Sinorhizobium fredii NGR234: one gene and its partner. The protein of the gene in region 1 interacts with the protein of each later gene in a pairwise test. Links are inferred from orthologs where the notes say so. Each region holds a gene or a part of one and is shown on either strand. Other genes may lie near its edges. The genes, in order: NGR_RS26770 and NGR_RS15825.

Region 1 (3,813 bases):
GGCACCGAGTTCATCGACGTGCTGGAGATGTTCCTGGCGGACGAGGCCACGACCTCGATCATCATGATCGGCGAAATCGGCGGCTCGGCCGAAGAGGATGCGGCGCAGTTCCTCATCGACGAGGCCAAGAAGGGCCGCAAGAAGCCGATGGCCGGCTTCATCGCGGGCCGTACGGCGCCGAAGGGCCGCACCATGGGTCACGCCGGCGCCGTCGTTTCCGGCGGCAAGGGCGATGCGGAATCCAAGATCGCTGCGATGGAGCAGGCAGGCATCCGCGTGTCGCCGTCGCCGGCTCGTCTCGGCAAGACGCTGGTCGAAGTCCTCAAGGGCTGATCTCAAACCATTTGTCCGGGCCGGCCGATCCGGCCCGGACAACCTGCCTGCCGCGAGTTTCCTGATTGAAGATCAGGACGCGCGGCAACTTGGTGCCACGGCGACCCCGGCGCGTCCTTTCGCTGCGCGGTGCCGTAGGAACAGCAGGCGCCGGCGCGCCGAACGAACATGAACGACCGGGATACCCGGCATCCAACGTAAAGTCAGGAGGCGGACCCGAGTCCGCGAGAGACCATGACAAGGCAAGAGGCCAACGAGCAATTCCAGCTCACTTCGTTTCTGGACGGCGCCAACGCCGCCTATATCGAGCAGCTCTATGCGCGCTATGAAGCGGATGCGTCGTCCGTTTCGGCCGAATGGCAGTCCTTCTTCAAGGCGCTTGCCGACAGGCCCGAAGATGTGGTGAAGGCGGCCAAGGGGGCCTCCTGGAAGAAGAAGAACTGGCCGATCGCCGCCAATGGCGAACTCGTCTCCGCGCTCGATGGAGACTGGGGCACGGTCGAAAAGATCGTCGAGAAGAAGGTCAAGGCGAAGGCCGAGGAAGCGGCCGCCGCGACCGGCGTTCCGGTCAGCGAGGCCGAGGTTCATCAGTCGACGCGCGATTCCGTCCGCGCCATCATGATGATCCGCGCCTATCGCATGCGCGGCCACCTGCATGCCAAGCTCGACCCGCTCGGCCTTGCCGATCCGGTCGAGGACTATGACGAGCTTTCCCCGAAGACCTACGGCTTCGAAGAGAAGGATTACGACCGCAGGATCTTCCTCGACAACGTGCTCGGGCTCCAATACGGCACCGTGCGCGAGATGGTCGAGATCCTCGAGCGGACCTATTGCTCGACGATGGGCGTCGAATTCATGCACATGTCCAATCCGGAGGAGAAGGCCTGGATCCAGGAGCGGATCGAGGGACCGGACAAGGGCGTCGAATTCACCCCCGAGGGCAAGCGGGCAATCCTGCAGAAGCTGATCGAGGCGGAAGGCTTCGAGCAGTTCATCGACGTCAAGTACAAGGGCACCAAGCGCTTTGGCCTCGACGGCGGCGAGTCGCTCATTCCGGCGCTCGAGCAGCTCATCAAGCGCGGCGGCCAGCTCGGCCTCAAGGAGATCGTTCTCGGCATGGCCCATCGCGGCCGTCTCAACGTGCTCTCCCAGGTCATGGCCAAGCCGCACCGCGCCATCTTCCACGAGTTCAAGGGCGGCTCCTATGCGCCGGACGACGTGGAAGGCTCGGGCGACGTCAAGTACCACCTCGGCGCCTCCTCCGACCGCGAATTCGACGGCAACAAGGTGCACCTGTCGCTGACGGCGAACCCCTCGCATCTCGAGATCGTCAACCCGGTCGTCATGGGCAAGGCGCGGGCCAAGCAGGACCAGATGGCGACCGTGTTCGAGGGCGACATCATTCCGCTGCGCGAACGCGTCAAGGTCATGCCGCTTCTGCTGCACGGCGACGCGGCCTTCGCCGGCCAGGGCGTCATCTCGGAAATCCTCGGTCTCTCCGGTCTGCGTGGCCACCGCGTTGCCGGTACCGTGCATTTCATCATCAACAACCAGATCGGCTTTACCACGAACCCGGCCTTCTCCCGGTCCTCGCCCTATCCTTCGGACGTGGCGAAGATGATCGAAGCGCCGATCTTCCACGTGAACGGCGATGACCCGGAAGCCGTCGTCTATGCGGCCAAGGTCGCGACCGAGTTCCGGATGAAGTTCCACAAGCCGGTCGTCGTAGACATGTTCTGCTACCGCCGCTTCGGTCACAACGAGGGCGACGAACCGGCGTTCACGCAGCCGAAGATGTACAAGGCCATCCGCGCCCACAAGACCGTCGTGCAGGTCTATTCGCAACGCCTCGTCGCAGAAGGTCTGATGAACGAGGGCGATGTGGAGAAGATGAAAGCCGACTGGCGCGCCCATCTCGAGCAGGAATTCGAGGCCGGCCAGTCCTACAAGCCGAACAAGGCTGACTGGCTCGACGGTGTATGGTCGGGCCTGCGCACCGCCGACAATCAGGACGAGCAGCGCCGTGGCCGGACTTCCGTGCCGATGAAGCAGCTCAAGGAAATCGGCCGCAAGCTCTCTGAAATCCCGAGCGGTTTCAGCGCGCATCGCACCATCCAGCGCTTCATGGAAAACCGCGCCAACATGATCCAGACCGGCGAGGGGATCGACTGGGCGATGGCGGAAGCGCTCGCCTTCGGGACCCTCGTCACCGAGGGCACGAAGATCCGCCTGTCGGGCCAGGATTGCGAGCGCGGCACGTTCTCGCAGCGCCACTCGGTCCTCTACGACCAGCAGAGCGAGGAGCGCTACATCCCGCTCGCCAATCTGTCGCCGACCCAGGCGCGCTACGAGGTCATCAATTCGATGCTCTCGGAAGAGGCGGTGCTCGGCTTCGAATACGGCTACTCGCTGGCTCGCCCGAATGCGCTGACGCTCTGGGAAGCCCAGTTCGGCGACTTTGCCAACGGCGCCCAGGTGGTCTTCGACCAGTTCATCTCGTCGGGCGAACGCAAGTGGCTGCGCATGTCGGGCCTCGTCTGCCTGCTGCCGCACGGCTATGAGGGCCAGGGACCGGAGCATTCCTCGGCCCGCCTCGAGCGCTTCTTGCAGCTTTGCGCGGAAGACAACATGCAGGTCGCCAACGTCACGACGCCGGCGAACTACTTCCACATCCTGCGCCGCCAGGTGAAGCGCGACTTCCGCAAGCCGCTGATCCTGATGACGCCGAAGTCGCTGCTGCGCCACAAGCGGGCGATCTCCAGCCTTTCCGAGATGGCCGGCGAGAGCTCCTTCCACCGCCTGTTGTGGGACGATGCGGAAGTCATCAAGGACGGCCCGATCAAGCTGCAGAAGGATTCGAAGATCCGTCGCGTCGTGCTGTGCACGGGCAAGGTCTATTACGACCTTCTCGAAGAGCGCGAGAAGCGCGGCATCGACGACATCTATCTGCTGCGCGTCGAGCAGCTCTATCCGTTCCCGGCCAAGGCGCTCATCAACGAGCTCAGCCGCTTCCGCCATGCGGAGATGGTCTGGTGCCAGGAAGAGCCGAAGAACATGGGCGCATGGTCGTTCATCGACCCCTATCTCGAATGGGTCCTCGCCCATATCGACGCCAAGTATCAGCGGGTGCGCTACACCGGCCGTCCGGCCGCCGCTTCGCCGGCAACGGGGCTGATGTCCAAGCACATGGCGCAGCTCAACGCCTTCCTCGAGGACGCGCTGGGGGGCTGATCGAGCCCCTCGCCGCCTGCCAATCGACAGAAACAGCTATCTGATCAACGGAACTTAAATCATGGCAACTGAAATCCGCGTTCCTACCCTCGGCGAGTCCGTCAGCGAAGCGACCGTCGGGACCTGGTTCAAGAAGGTCGGCGATGCGATCAAGGCCGACGAGCCGCTTCTCGAGCTCGAGACCGACAAGGTGACGATCGAAGTGCCGGCGCCGGCCGCCGGTACGCTCAGCGAAATCGTCGCGCAGGC
Region 2 (3,308 bases), 2.3 Mb from region 1 along the record:
CAAATCGCCAGCGCCCAAAGCCACCTCCATTTTAGCGAGGCGGCATATTATTGCTGACTCTCGTCGTCAAGTATAAGCGCCGAACTAATATGCGGGCTTGCGCAGGAAGGTCTGCGACAAAACGCGGCACGCAGATCCGGCGCCAGACAAATCATCGCAATGGAGACGAAGACGGCCCGGCCCCGCGAAGGGGACCGGGCCATGGGAAGAAGTCTGTCCTGGGAGGACTAAAAGCTACACTGCAGATTCAGCTTTAGCGGCTAATGCCCTGGTAATATTCACCTTCTCCGCCGCGGACCAGCTTCGGCTGAACGGCGTAGTCGGAGACGGATCCGGTTGAGGTACGGTCGAGGGAACCGTTCGCGCGGCGAACCGCGGCCTCGTCGCCGGCCTTCGGAGCGCGTTCCGTAAACAGCGGCTTGTCGCTGATGCCTTCGTAATAGCTGCCGCCGGCAAAGGCAGCGGAGGCGCCACCCAGAACAGCAGTGGCGACAAGGGCGGCGGCGAGAGCGGTGTGGACTGCATTTCTCATGTTCAACACTCCTGATCAGGTCGTTCTCTTGAACGATGGGTTGGTCGCGACCACCTGCGATCGGATCAGTCTTTTCGAACGCGGCGGCCTTGCCGATGGCATTCGATCCGACCCGGATGATCGGAAGAGCAGTTCCTGCCGCTCTTCGCCGATAGATGTGGGGCCTCATGATGAGGTTTGGAAGTATTGATTATCGGAACACGTCGTCCAGGAATTGATAACAATAAGCTCTTGAAACCGTCGGCTCCGGCCTTATGGGGAGCCGCAGGCTCCACCTGCGACCCTTGCCTTCGCTGAAGAGTCCGGGCAAAAGGCCGCAATGATCCAGATCACCGGCCTTTCTGCCCGCGTCGCGGGCCGTCTTCTCATCGATAGCGCTTCCGTGACGCTTCCGGCCGGCACGAAGGCCGGCCTTGTCGGGCGCAACGGCGCCGGCAAATCGACGCTCTTCCGGATCATCACCGGCGAACTCGCCGCCGAGGCCGGCAGCGTCTCCCTGCCGAAGAACGCGCGGATCGGCCAGGTAGCCCAGGAGGCGCCGGGCACCGAAGAGCCGCTTATCGAGATCGTGCTGAAGGCCGACAAGGAACGCGCCGCCCTTCTCTCCGAAGCCGAAACCGCCACCGACCCGCACCGTATCGCCGACATCCAGACGCGGCTTGCCGATATCAGCGCCCACTCGGCGGAAGCGCGGGCGGCCAGCATTCTCGCCGGCCTCGGCTTCGATCACGAGGCGCAGCAGCGTCCAGCCTCCTCCTTCTCCGGCGGCTGGCGCATGCGCGTTGCGCTTGCAGCCGTGCTGTTTTCCGAGCCGGATCTGCTGCTCCTCGACGAACCGACCAACTATCTCGATCTCGAAGGAACCCTGTGGCTGGAGGATTACATCCGCCGCTATCCGCATACGGTCATCATCATCAGCCACGACCGCGACCTCTTGAACACGGCCGTCAACGCGATCGTTCACCTGGACCAGAAGAAGCTCACTTTCTATCGCGGCTCCTATGACCAGTTCGAGCGGCAGAAGGCGGAAGCCGACGAGTTGCAGATGAAGGCGAAAGCCAAGAACGAAGCGGCCCGCAAGCATCTGCAGAGTTTCATCGACCGCTTCAGGGCGAAGGCGACGAAGGCCCGCCAGGCCCAAAGCCGCATCAAGGCGCTCGAACGCATGGGCACCGTCGCGGCGGTCATCGAGGACCACGTCCAGGGCTTCTCCTTCCCCGATCCGGAGAAGCAGGTGGCCTCGCCGATCGTCGCCATCCAGGGCGGCGCGGTCGGATACGAGCCGGGCAAGCCGATCCTCAAGAGGCTCAACCTGCGCATCGACGCGGACGACCGCATCGCGCTGCTCGGCTCGAACGGCAACGGCAAGTCGACCTTCGCGAAATTCATTTCGGGACGCCTCCGGGCCGAAGCCGGCGAAGCGCGGATCGCGCCAGGCCTGAAGACCGGCTTCTTCGCCCAGCATCAGCTCGACGATCTGATCCCGACGCAGAGCGCCGTGGAGCACGTGCGGCGGCGCATGCCGGATGCGCCGGAAGCGAAGGTCCGCTCGCGCGTCGCGCAGATGGGCCTCTCGACGGAGAAGATGGACACCCCCGCAAAGGACCTCTCCGGCGGCGAGAAGGCGCGGCTCTTGATGGGGCTCGCCGCTTTCGATCAACCGAACCTGCTGATCCTCGACGAGCCGACCAACCATCTCGACATCGACAGCCGCAACGCGCTGATCACCGCCCTCAACGACTATTCCGGCGCCGTCATCCTGATCTCGCATGATCGGCACCTCATCGAAGCGACCGCCGACCGGCTATGGCTGGTGCGGGACGGAACGGTGACGAGCTACGATGGCGACCTCGAAGACTATCGAAGCGTGATCGTCGGCGGCCCCAAGGCCAAAGACGACAAGCCCAGGACGAACGGCTCGGACGAGGCGCTCTCGAAGGCGGACCAGCGCAAGGCCAATGCCGACAGGCGCGCGTCGCTGGCGCCGCTCCGGAAAAAGATCAACGAGATCGAATCCTTGACGGGAAAACTGGAGAAACTGATTCAGGCCCTCGATGCCGAACTGGCCGATCCGGCTCTCTATGAAAAAGCGCCGGCGAAGGCAGCACAACGGGCAAAGGAACGGTCCGACGCTGCCGCGAAGCTCGCTGAAGCCGAAGAGCGATGGCTCGAACTCTCGGCCGAATACGAAGATGCGATGGCGAGCTAGCTGGCAGGCGCGCTTCGGCGTCTCCTTCAGGAGACGGCGGATGGTTCACGGCGAAATCAGCCGAGTTCGAACGTGGTGATTCCGTAAATCCGCGCAAGCGGCAGGTCCGGCGCCAGTCCCCTGTACATCCGCGCCGTCTCGAACACCGGCTTCATGTTGTAGCGGTCGCAAAGCGCCCGCGCCGAGGCATTCGGCTCGGGAATGTCGAGATAGATCCGCGCCCCTGTCGCGCCTGCCGCCAGCTTTCGGAAAATGACGTCGGCACCTGTCTCGTTGTCGGCAAACAGCGGGCCGATCTTGAAGCCTTCGCGGCAGGCGCGAATCGTCCCATAGCCGGTGATCGCGCCGTCCCTTAAGAGAAGGACGCTTCGGCGTGTCGGCAACTGCTTCGTCCATTCGTGCAGAAAGGCGTCGCGGCGGGCCGGATTGAAGCGGCGGTCATAATCGGTCAGGGCCGCGAGGTGCACCGGGGCCGCGTCGACGAGCTGGGTGCCCGGCGGCTCTGACACATCGACGGCCGCGCCATAGCGGACGTTCGCGTGCGACCAGACAAAGCCCGACTTTCGA

Evidence for each region.
Region 2: the proteins of NGR_RS26770 (region 1) and NGR_RS15825 interact in binary tests that used the Escherichia coli proteins (3 or more experiments, as listed by UniProt). The link is inferred for Sinorhizobium fredii NGR234 from one-to-one orthologs.

What each region holds. Positions count from the first base shown.
Region 1 is NC_012587.1:3,285,563-3,289,375, reverse strand. The notes cover bases 264-3,764. They hold NGR_RS26770 (2-oxoglutarate dehydrogenase E1 component), read left to right. Parts: upstream 264-567; coding sequence 568-3,564; downstream 3,565-3,764. Other genes in these bases: odhB (2-oxoglutarate dehydrogenase complex dihydrolipoyllysine-residue succinyltransferase), read left to right, coding at 3,626-3,764; sucD (succinate--CoA ligase subunit alpha), read left to right, coding at 264-333. Also shown: more of sucD, read left to right, coding at 1-263; more of odhB, read left to right, coding at 3,765-3,813. UniProt on the Escherichia coli protein: E1 component of the 2-oxoglutarate dehydrogenase (OGDH) complex which catalyzes the decarboxylation of 2-oxoglutarate, the first step in the conversion of 2-oxoglutarate to succinyl-CoA and CO(2).
Region 2 is NC_012587.1:965,937-969,244, reverse strand. What follows is about bases 301-3,296. They hold NGR_RS15825 (ABC-F family ATP-binding cassette domain-containing protein), read left to right. Parts: upstream 301-851; coding sequence 852-2,741; downstream 2,742-3,296. Other genes in these bases: NGR_RS15820 (GNAT family N-acetyltransferase), read right to left, coding at 2,798-3,296; NGR_RS15830 (hypothetical protein), read right to left, coding at 301-532. Also shown: NGR_RS15835 (AMP-binding protein), read right to left, coding at 1-30; more of NGR_RS15830, read right to left, coding at 254-300; more of NGR_RS15820, read right to left, coding at 3,297-3,308. UniProt on the Escherichia coli protein: Genetic data indicate it may be involved in ribosome assembly or function.